3 regions of the Cupriavidus sp. H18C2 genome follow, and region 2 is predicted to be linked to each of the others. Evidence: predicted binding sites of a transcription regulator. Region 2 holds the regulator's gene; each other region holds the start of a gene.
What was found. The regulator HrcA, encoded in region 2, represses chaperone genes, less so after heat shock. The targets are predictions, from matches to a motif close to TTAGCACTCNNNNNNNNNGAGTGCTAA.
Positions count from the first base shown of each region.

Region 1 (2,266 bases), 390 kb from region 2:
GTGTCGCAATCCTCCAGGTGCCGCTCCAGCCGGACGCTGTCCGCGCCGCCCACTTCGCCGTCGGCCGTGGCTTCCAGCAGGGTCATCGCTTCCTTGCAGTTCATGCTGCCTCCTTGCCGAGCATGGCCACCGTGGTTGCCAGCATTTGCCGGGCGGCCTCCAGCCGGGTCATGACCGTGGCCGGGGCGATGCCGGCGATCTGGGCGATGTCGCGGTAATGCAGCGCCTCCACGTCGCGCAGCACCAGCACTTCCCGATAGCCGACGGGCAACCGGGCCAGCGCGGCGTCGATGCCGGCGATGTCGCCCGCCGGCCACGTGGCGCGGCGGTCGGGCGGGGCGGGCAGGGTGTCGGGCGATGCCGGGGCGTCCTGCGACCAGGTGCGGCGCACGATCGCCAGCAGCCAGGCGCGGGCATCGCCCGGTGGCAGGCTGTCGGCCAGGGGCCGGGCGGCCAGCACGGCGGCCTCGGTGACGCGCGCGGCGTCGGCGTCGCTGCCGCACAGCCAGCGCGCATAGTTATAGGCGGCATCCAGATGGGGCAGCACCCGGGTGTCGAACGGGGAGCGCATGCGGGGTCCCTCCGTGGGGCCGGGGGGTCCGGCCGACTCGCAGATTCTATGCCGCGTGCCGCGCCGTGCGATGCTAGGGTTTTCTCGCGCCGGGTCGTGCGGCAGCGCACGGCCGTTTCAGCGTACGATGGCCGCTGGCATGATCGGCCAGCCCCATCTCTATCAGGCGGACACCATGGAAACGCAGGAAAGCACCCTGACCCTCGCACTGCTGACGGTGCCGGCCCGTGCCGCCATCTGCCGCGCGCTGCTGGAGGCAGGCGACGACGGCCTGCCGGCCGTGGTGCTGGCCAAGGCATCGGGCGTCACGCTGCGCCGCGCGGCCCATCATTTCCAGGAAATGGTGCAGGCCGAGGTGCTGGCGCTGGCCATCCGCGACCGTGAGGTCTGCTACGTGCTCAAGGCCCGCCGGGCCGTGCGCGAGGCGCTGGACTACGTGGACCGCAGCGGCCTGAACTAGCCGCCCCTTTCCCCTTGCCGGCCCAGGGCTCCCGCCATCGCCCTTCGGGAAAACCCCCATTCAGCCCTCGTCTTGAAATCGAAATACCCCGTCCCTATAATTAGCACTCGCTGGGGGAGAGTGCTAACAACCTGTTAGCATCCCCTGCGGTACCAACCCCTGGCCGTTGCCGACAACGGCCATTTGTGATTAGAAACTCACTTTTTGTATCTAGGAGTCCGTATGAACCTGCGTCCTCTGCACGACCGTGTGATCGTGAAGCGTCTGGACAACGAAACCAAGACCGCGTCCGGCATCGTGATTCCCGACAATGCAGCCGAAAAGCCGGACCAAGGCGAAGTGCTCGCCATCGGCCCGGGCAAGAAGGATGACAAGGGCAACAACATTGCCCTCGACGTGAAGGTGGGTGACCGCGTGCTGTTCGGCAAGTATGCCGGCCAGGGCGTGAAGGTGGATGGCCAGGAACTGCTGGTCATGCGCGAAGAAGACATCATGGCCGTCGTCAACAAGTAAGACGACCCGCCTGACCGCAACACACCAGATTCCCTGACCGTCCCCACCATGACCGCGGGACGGTCATCCCAGATTCGGAGATTGAGAACATGGCAGCAAAAGACGTAGTGTTCGGCGACGCCGCACGTGCCAAGATGGTCGAAGGCGTGAACATCCTCGCCAACGCAGTCAAGGTGACCCTGGGCCCGAAGGGCCGCAACGTGGTGCTGGAGCGCAGCTTCGGCGGCCCGACCGTGACCAAGGACGGCGTGTCCGTGGCCAAGGAAATCGAGCTGAAGGACAAGCTGCAGAACATGGGCGCCCAGATGGTCAAGGAAGTGGCTTCCAAGACCAGCGACAACGCCGGTGACGGTACCACCACCGCAACCGTGCTGGCCCAGTCGATCGTCCGCGAAGGCATGAAGTTCGTGGCCGCCGGCATGAACCCGATGGACCTGAAGCGCGGTATCGACAAGGCCGTGGCCTCGGCCGTGGAAGAGCTGAAGAAGCTGAGCAAGCCGACCACGACCAGCAAGGAAATCGCCCAGGTTGGCGCCATCTCGGCCAACAGCGACGCCTCGATCGGCGAGCGCATTGCCGAAGCCATGGACAAGGTCGGCAAGGAAGGCGTGATCACCGTGGAAGACGGCAAGTCGCTGGCCGACGAGCTGGAAGTCGTGGAAGGCATGCAGTTCGACCGCGGCTACCTGTCGCCGTACTTCATCAACAACCCGGAAAAGCAG
Region 1 covers NZ_CP186010.1:634,075-636,340, forward strand. Annotated here, with positions in the region: gene EPAKOI_RS02935 (zf-HC2 domain-containing protein) at 1-104, opposite strand, end outside; gene EPAKOI_RS02940 (sigma factor-like helix-turn-helix DNA-binding protein) at 101-571, opposite strand; gene EPAKOI_RS02945 (ArsR family transcriptional regulator) at 747-1,031, shown strand; gene groES (co-chaperone GroES) at 1,254-1,544, shown strand; gene groL (chaperonin GroEL) at 1,634-2,266, shown strand, end outside.
Region 1: groES (co-chaperone GroES) is a predicted target of HrcA. The motif match lies at 1,132-1,158, and genes of this name have one in related genera.

Region 2 (2,266 bases):
CGGCAGCACCAGCACGCGCTCGGTGCCCTGCCGGCGCAGCGCCTCCATGACCGAGTCGATCGACGGATTGCCGTAGCGCATGGCGCAGGCCACGGTCACGTCGTGGCCAAGCTTGTGCAGCAGCAACTGCAGCGCGTGGGCCTGGCGCTCGGTGTGCACCAGCAGTGGCGACCCCGTCATATGGGCCTCGCGCAGCCAGATCGACTCGTACTTCATGGCCGATGCCCGCGAGCGGAACGGCAGAATCACGCCGTGCAGAATCGGCAGCCACGCCAGCCGCGGGATTTCCACCACGCGCGGGTCGGACAGGAACGCCTTCAGGTAGCGACCCACCGCCTTGGGCGTGGGGGCGTCGGGGGTGCCGAGGTTGATCAGCAGGATTGCGGTGCGCGGCGGCTGGCCGTGCTGGTATGCCGGTTCAGGCGAAAACGTCATGGAGGTTCCGGGTCGGGTGCCGGGGCGCTGGCAACAAGTCGCATCATACGACGGGGGACGCACGCGGGCGGCCGCGAGGCGCCGCCTCGCAGGGTACAGACCCTGGCGGCGCGTCAGGAGTTCTGGCTCAGGGCGCTGGACAGCAGCCGGGCCGTGATGTCGACGATCGGGATCACCCGTTCGTAGGCCATGCGCGTGGGGCCGATCACGCCGAGCGTGCCGACGATCTGGCCATCCACCTCGTACGGCGCCGTGATCACGGCCATGTCCTCCAGCGGCACGAGCTGGCTTTCGCCGCCGATGAAGATCTGCACGCCCTGCGCGTGGCTGGATACGTCCAGCAGTTGCAGCAGGCTGGTCTTGTGCTCGAAGACATCGAACAGCCGGCGCAGCTTGTCCATGCTGGACGACAGGTCTTCCACCTCCAGCAGCCGCCGCTCGCCCGAGATGAACACCTGCTCGGTGTTGTCCTCGGCCATGGCGCTGCTGCCCGCTTCCACGGCGGCCTGCATCAGCGACGACATGTCGCGCCGCAGCGCCTGCAGCTCGCCGCGCAGGTGGTCGCGCACCGCGTCGAAGCTCATGCCCGCGTAGTGCGTGTTGAAGAAGTTGGCCGCCTCGATCAGCTGGGCCGGCGTGTAGGACAGCTCGGTCTGGATGATGCGGTTCTGGACGTCGCCCTCGGGGCTTACGATGATCAGCAGGATGCGCTTGTCCGACAACCGCATGAATTCCACCTGCCGGAACGCCTGCGCGCGCCGTGGCGTCATCACCACGCCCGCGAACCGCGACAGGTTCGACAGCGTGTGCGCCGCCGCCGTGATCATCCGCTGCGGCCCCAGTTGCTGGCTGGCCATCTGGCCCTGGATCTGGTCCTTGAGCCCGGCCAGCTCGGCGCTGAGCCCGGTCTGGCCCTCCAGCGGCCGCGCCGTGAGCATCGTGTCGACGAACAGCCGGTAGCCGCGCGGCGTGGGGATGCGGCCCGCCGACGTGTGCGGGCTGGCGATGAACCCCATCTCCTCGAGGTCGGACATCACATTGCGAATGGTCGCCGGCGACAGGTCCAGACCCGAGTACTTCGACAGGGTCCGCGAGCCCACCGGCTGCCCTTCGGCGATGTACCGCTCGATCAGGGTCTTGAGAAGGGTTTTCGAACGTTCGTCCATGATGCATCGGATTTTAATCAAAACTGGCCCGTTCGGGCGCCGGCCGCACCGATCCTGCCGATGCTGGCAATGGTCATGCCGGTATGGTCTAATCCCGCCATGTCTGCCCCCTCCAAGCCCAGCGCCACGCGCGCGCCGTTCAAGACCGTCGCCCTGGTGGGCAGGCATTCGACCGCCGGTATCGAAGGCCCGCTGGAGGAACTGGCGTCCTGCATCTCCCGCAACGGCCAGGACGTGGTGTTCGAGCGCGAGACCGCCGCGGCCACCGGCCTGACCGGCTACCCGGTGCTGACGCCCGAGGAAATCGGCCGCGAGGCCGACGTGGCCGTGGTGCTTGGCGGCGACGGCACGCTGCTGGGCCTGGCCCGCCAGCTTGCCGGCCACGACGTGCCGGTGATCGGCGTGAACCACGGCCGGCTGGGCTTCATGACCGACATCCCGCTCGAAGACGTCACCCGCACGCTGCCCGAGATGCTGGCCGGCCGCTACGAGGCCGAGACCCGCATGCTGCTGGAATCGCGCGTGATCCGCGACGATGGGGTGATTTTCTCGGCGTTGGCGTTCAACGACGTGGTCGTCAACCGGTCCGGCATCTCGGGCATGGTCGAACTGGCCGTATCGGTGGACGGCTACTTCATGTACAACCAGCGGTCCGACGGCCTGAT
Region 2 covers NZ_CP186010.1:1,020,659-1,022,924, reverse strand. Annotated here, with positions in the region: gene hemH (ferrochelatase) at 1-435, opposite strand, end outside; gene hrcA (heat-inducible transcriptional repressor HrcA) at 549-1,601, opposite strand; gene EPAKOI_RS04865 (NAD kinase) at 1,701-2,266, shown strand, end outside.

Region 3 (2,266 bases), 740 kb from region 2:
TGCGGCGCGCAGGCAAACAAAAAGGCCGGTCAATCGACCGGCCTTTTGCATGGGGCGCGTGGCCCGGAAGGATCAGGCAAACGCGGCCAGCGCGCCCTTCATCTTCTTCATCGCGGCCACCTCGATCTGGCGGATGCGCTCGGCGGACACGCCGAATTCGTCGGCCAGCTCATGCAGCGTGGCGCCGCCCGAGCCGTCGTCGTTCACGTCCAGCCAGCGCGCCTCGATGATGCGGCGGCTGCGCGGGTCGAGCTTGCCCAGCGCCTCTTCCAGCCCTTCCACCTGCAGGCGGTCGCGCGTCTTGGCCTCGATGACCTTGGTCGGCTCGTTATGGTTGTCCGCCAGGTAGGCGATGGGCGCGAATTCCTCCTCGCCGTCGTCGACCTGGCCTTCCAGCGCCATGTCGCCACCCGCCATGCGGGTTTCCATCTCCATCACTTCCTCGGGCTTGACGTTCAGCTCGCGGGCGACGGCTTCTACCTGCTCGGGGGTGAAGGTGTGCAGCCCCTGCTTGTGGCTGCGCAGGTTGAAGAACAGCTTGCGCTGGGCCTTGGTGGTGGCCACCTTGACCATGCGCCAGTTCTTCAGCACGTATTCGTGGATCTCGGCCTTGATCCAGTGCATCGCGTACGACACCAGGCGCACGCCCTGTTCGGGGTCGAAGCGCTTCACGGCCTTCATCAGGCCGATGTTGCCTTCCTGGATCAGGTCGGCGTGCGGCAGGCCGTAGCCCAGGTACTGGCGGGCGATGGACACCACGAGGCGCAGGTGCGACATCACCAGGCGGCGCGCGGCATCGACCGATTCGTTGTCGCGCAGGTCGCGCGCCAGGCGAAGCTCTTCCTCGGGCGTCAGCATCGGGATGCGATGTACCGCCTGGATGTAGCTTTCCAGATTGCCCAGCGTGCCCGGAAACGTCAGCGCAAGGCTGTTCGCGGCAGCACTCTGGGGCGCCGTCGGCAGACGGCGGGAAACTTGGGTGGGATCGGCAGACAAGACTGCGTTCACTATGACTCCTTTCGCATCCGGCGGTGGGTTGCCGGTGTGTCCCGGAAGGACACCGCATTGCAACGCATATTAGCACTCGAACCGGACGAGTGCTAAGTTAGAAGGCCTATGGGGTTGATAGTTCCACCCGATTAAAACCGGGTTGTTGATAGCGGTAAGTTGCCATCACAATTTCGCCAAGCCCTAGTCCTGACAAGGCCTCCCGGGCCATGGGCCCGCTCGACAGAAAGATTAGAGGGGCGCGGCACCCATCGGTTTCCGATGATTTCCTCGCATTTGCGGGATGGTGAATTGCGGGATTCGCTACACTGAAGCCCATTGGCAGCCACATCGGCCAGTCGCATTGCACCATTCCCCGGAGACGTTCTCATGTCTGCTATCGAACACTTGCTGAAACCCCATGTGCGGGACATCGGCGAGTTCACCGTTCGCCGCCTGCTGCCCGCTGCCACGACCCAGACGGTCGGGCCTTTTATCTTCTTCGACCACATGGGCCCGGTGGTGATGGAGGCCGGCCACGGCATGGATGTGCGCCCGCATCCACATATCGGACTGGCCACGGTTACCTACCTGTTCGAGGGCGCGATCCTGCACCGGGACAGCCTGGGCAGCGAGCAGGTGATTCGCCCCGGCGACGTGAACTGGATGACGGCCGGCACCGGCATCGTTCATTCCGAGCGCACGCCCGACGACGAGCGCGAAGCCGGCCCGCGCGTGCACGGCATCCAGACGTGGGTGGCGCTGCCGAAGGCGCATGAGAATGATCCGCCGTCGTTCCACCACCATCCGGGCGCGACGCTGCCCAAGCTGGAATTGCCGGGTGTGCGGATGACGGTGATTGCCGGCGATGCATTCGGCGCGGAATCGCCGGTGCGGGTCTACAGCCGCACGCTGTACGTGGCCATCGAGATGGATGCTGGCGCCACCCTGGTCATCCCGCCCGAGCACGTGCAGCGTGGCATCTACCCGGTGGAAGGCAACCTGGAAATGGACGGCGAGACGCTACCCGCCGAGCACCTGGTGGTGCTGACGCCGGGCGAGCCGGTGACGATTACCGCGACGCTGCCGTCGCGCGTGATGCTGCTGGGGGGCGATCCGACCGACGGCCGCCGGTTCATCTTCTGGAACTTCGTGGCCAGCAGCAAGGAAGCCATCGAGGAAGCCAGCCAGCGCTGGCAGGACGACAAGTTTCCGCACGTGCCCGGCGAGACCGAGCGGATTCCGCTGCCGGTGCGGCGCTAGGGGCCCCAAAAGCCCC
Region 3 covers NZ_CP186010.1:284,875-287,140, forward strand. Annotated here, with positions in the region: gene rpoH (RNA polymerase sigma factor RpoH) at 73-1,008, opposite strand; gene EPAKOI_RS01355 (pirin family protein) at 1,378-2,250, shown strand.
Region 3: rpoH (RNA polymerase sigma factor RpoH) is a predicted target of HrcA. The motif match lies at 1,078-1,104, and genes of this name have one in related genera.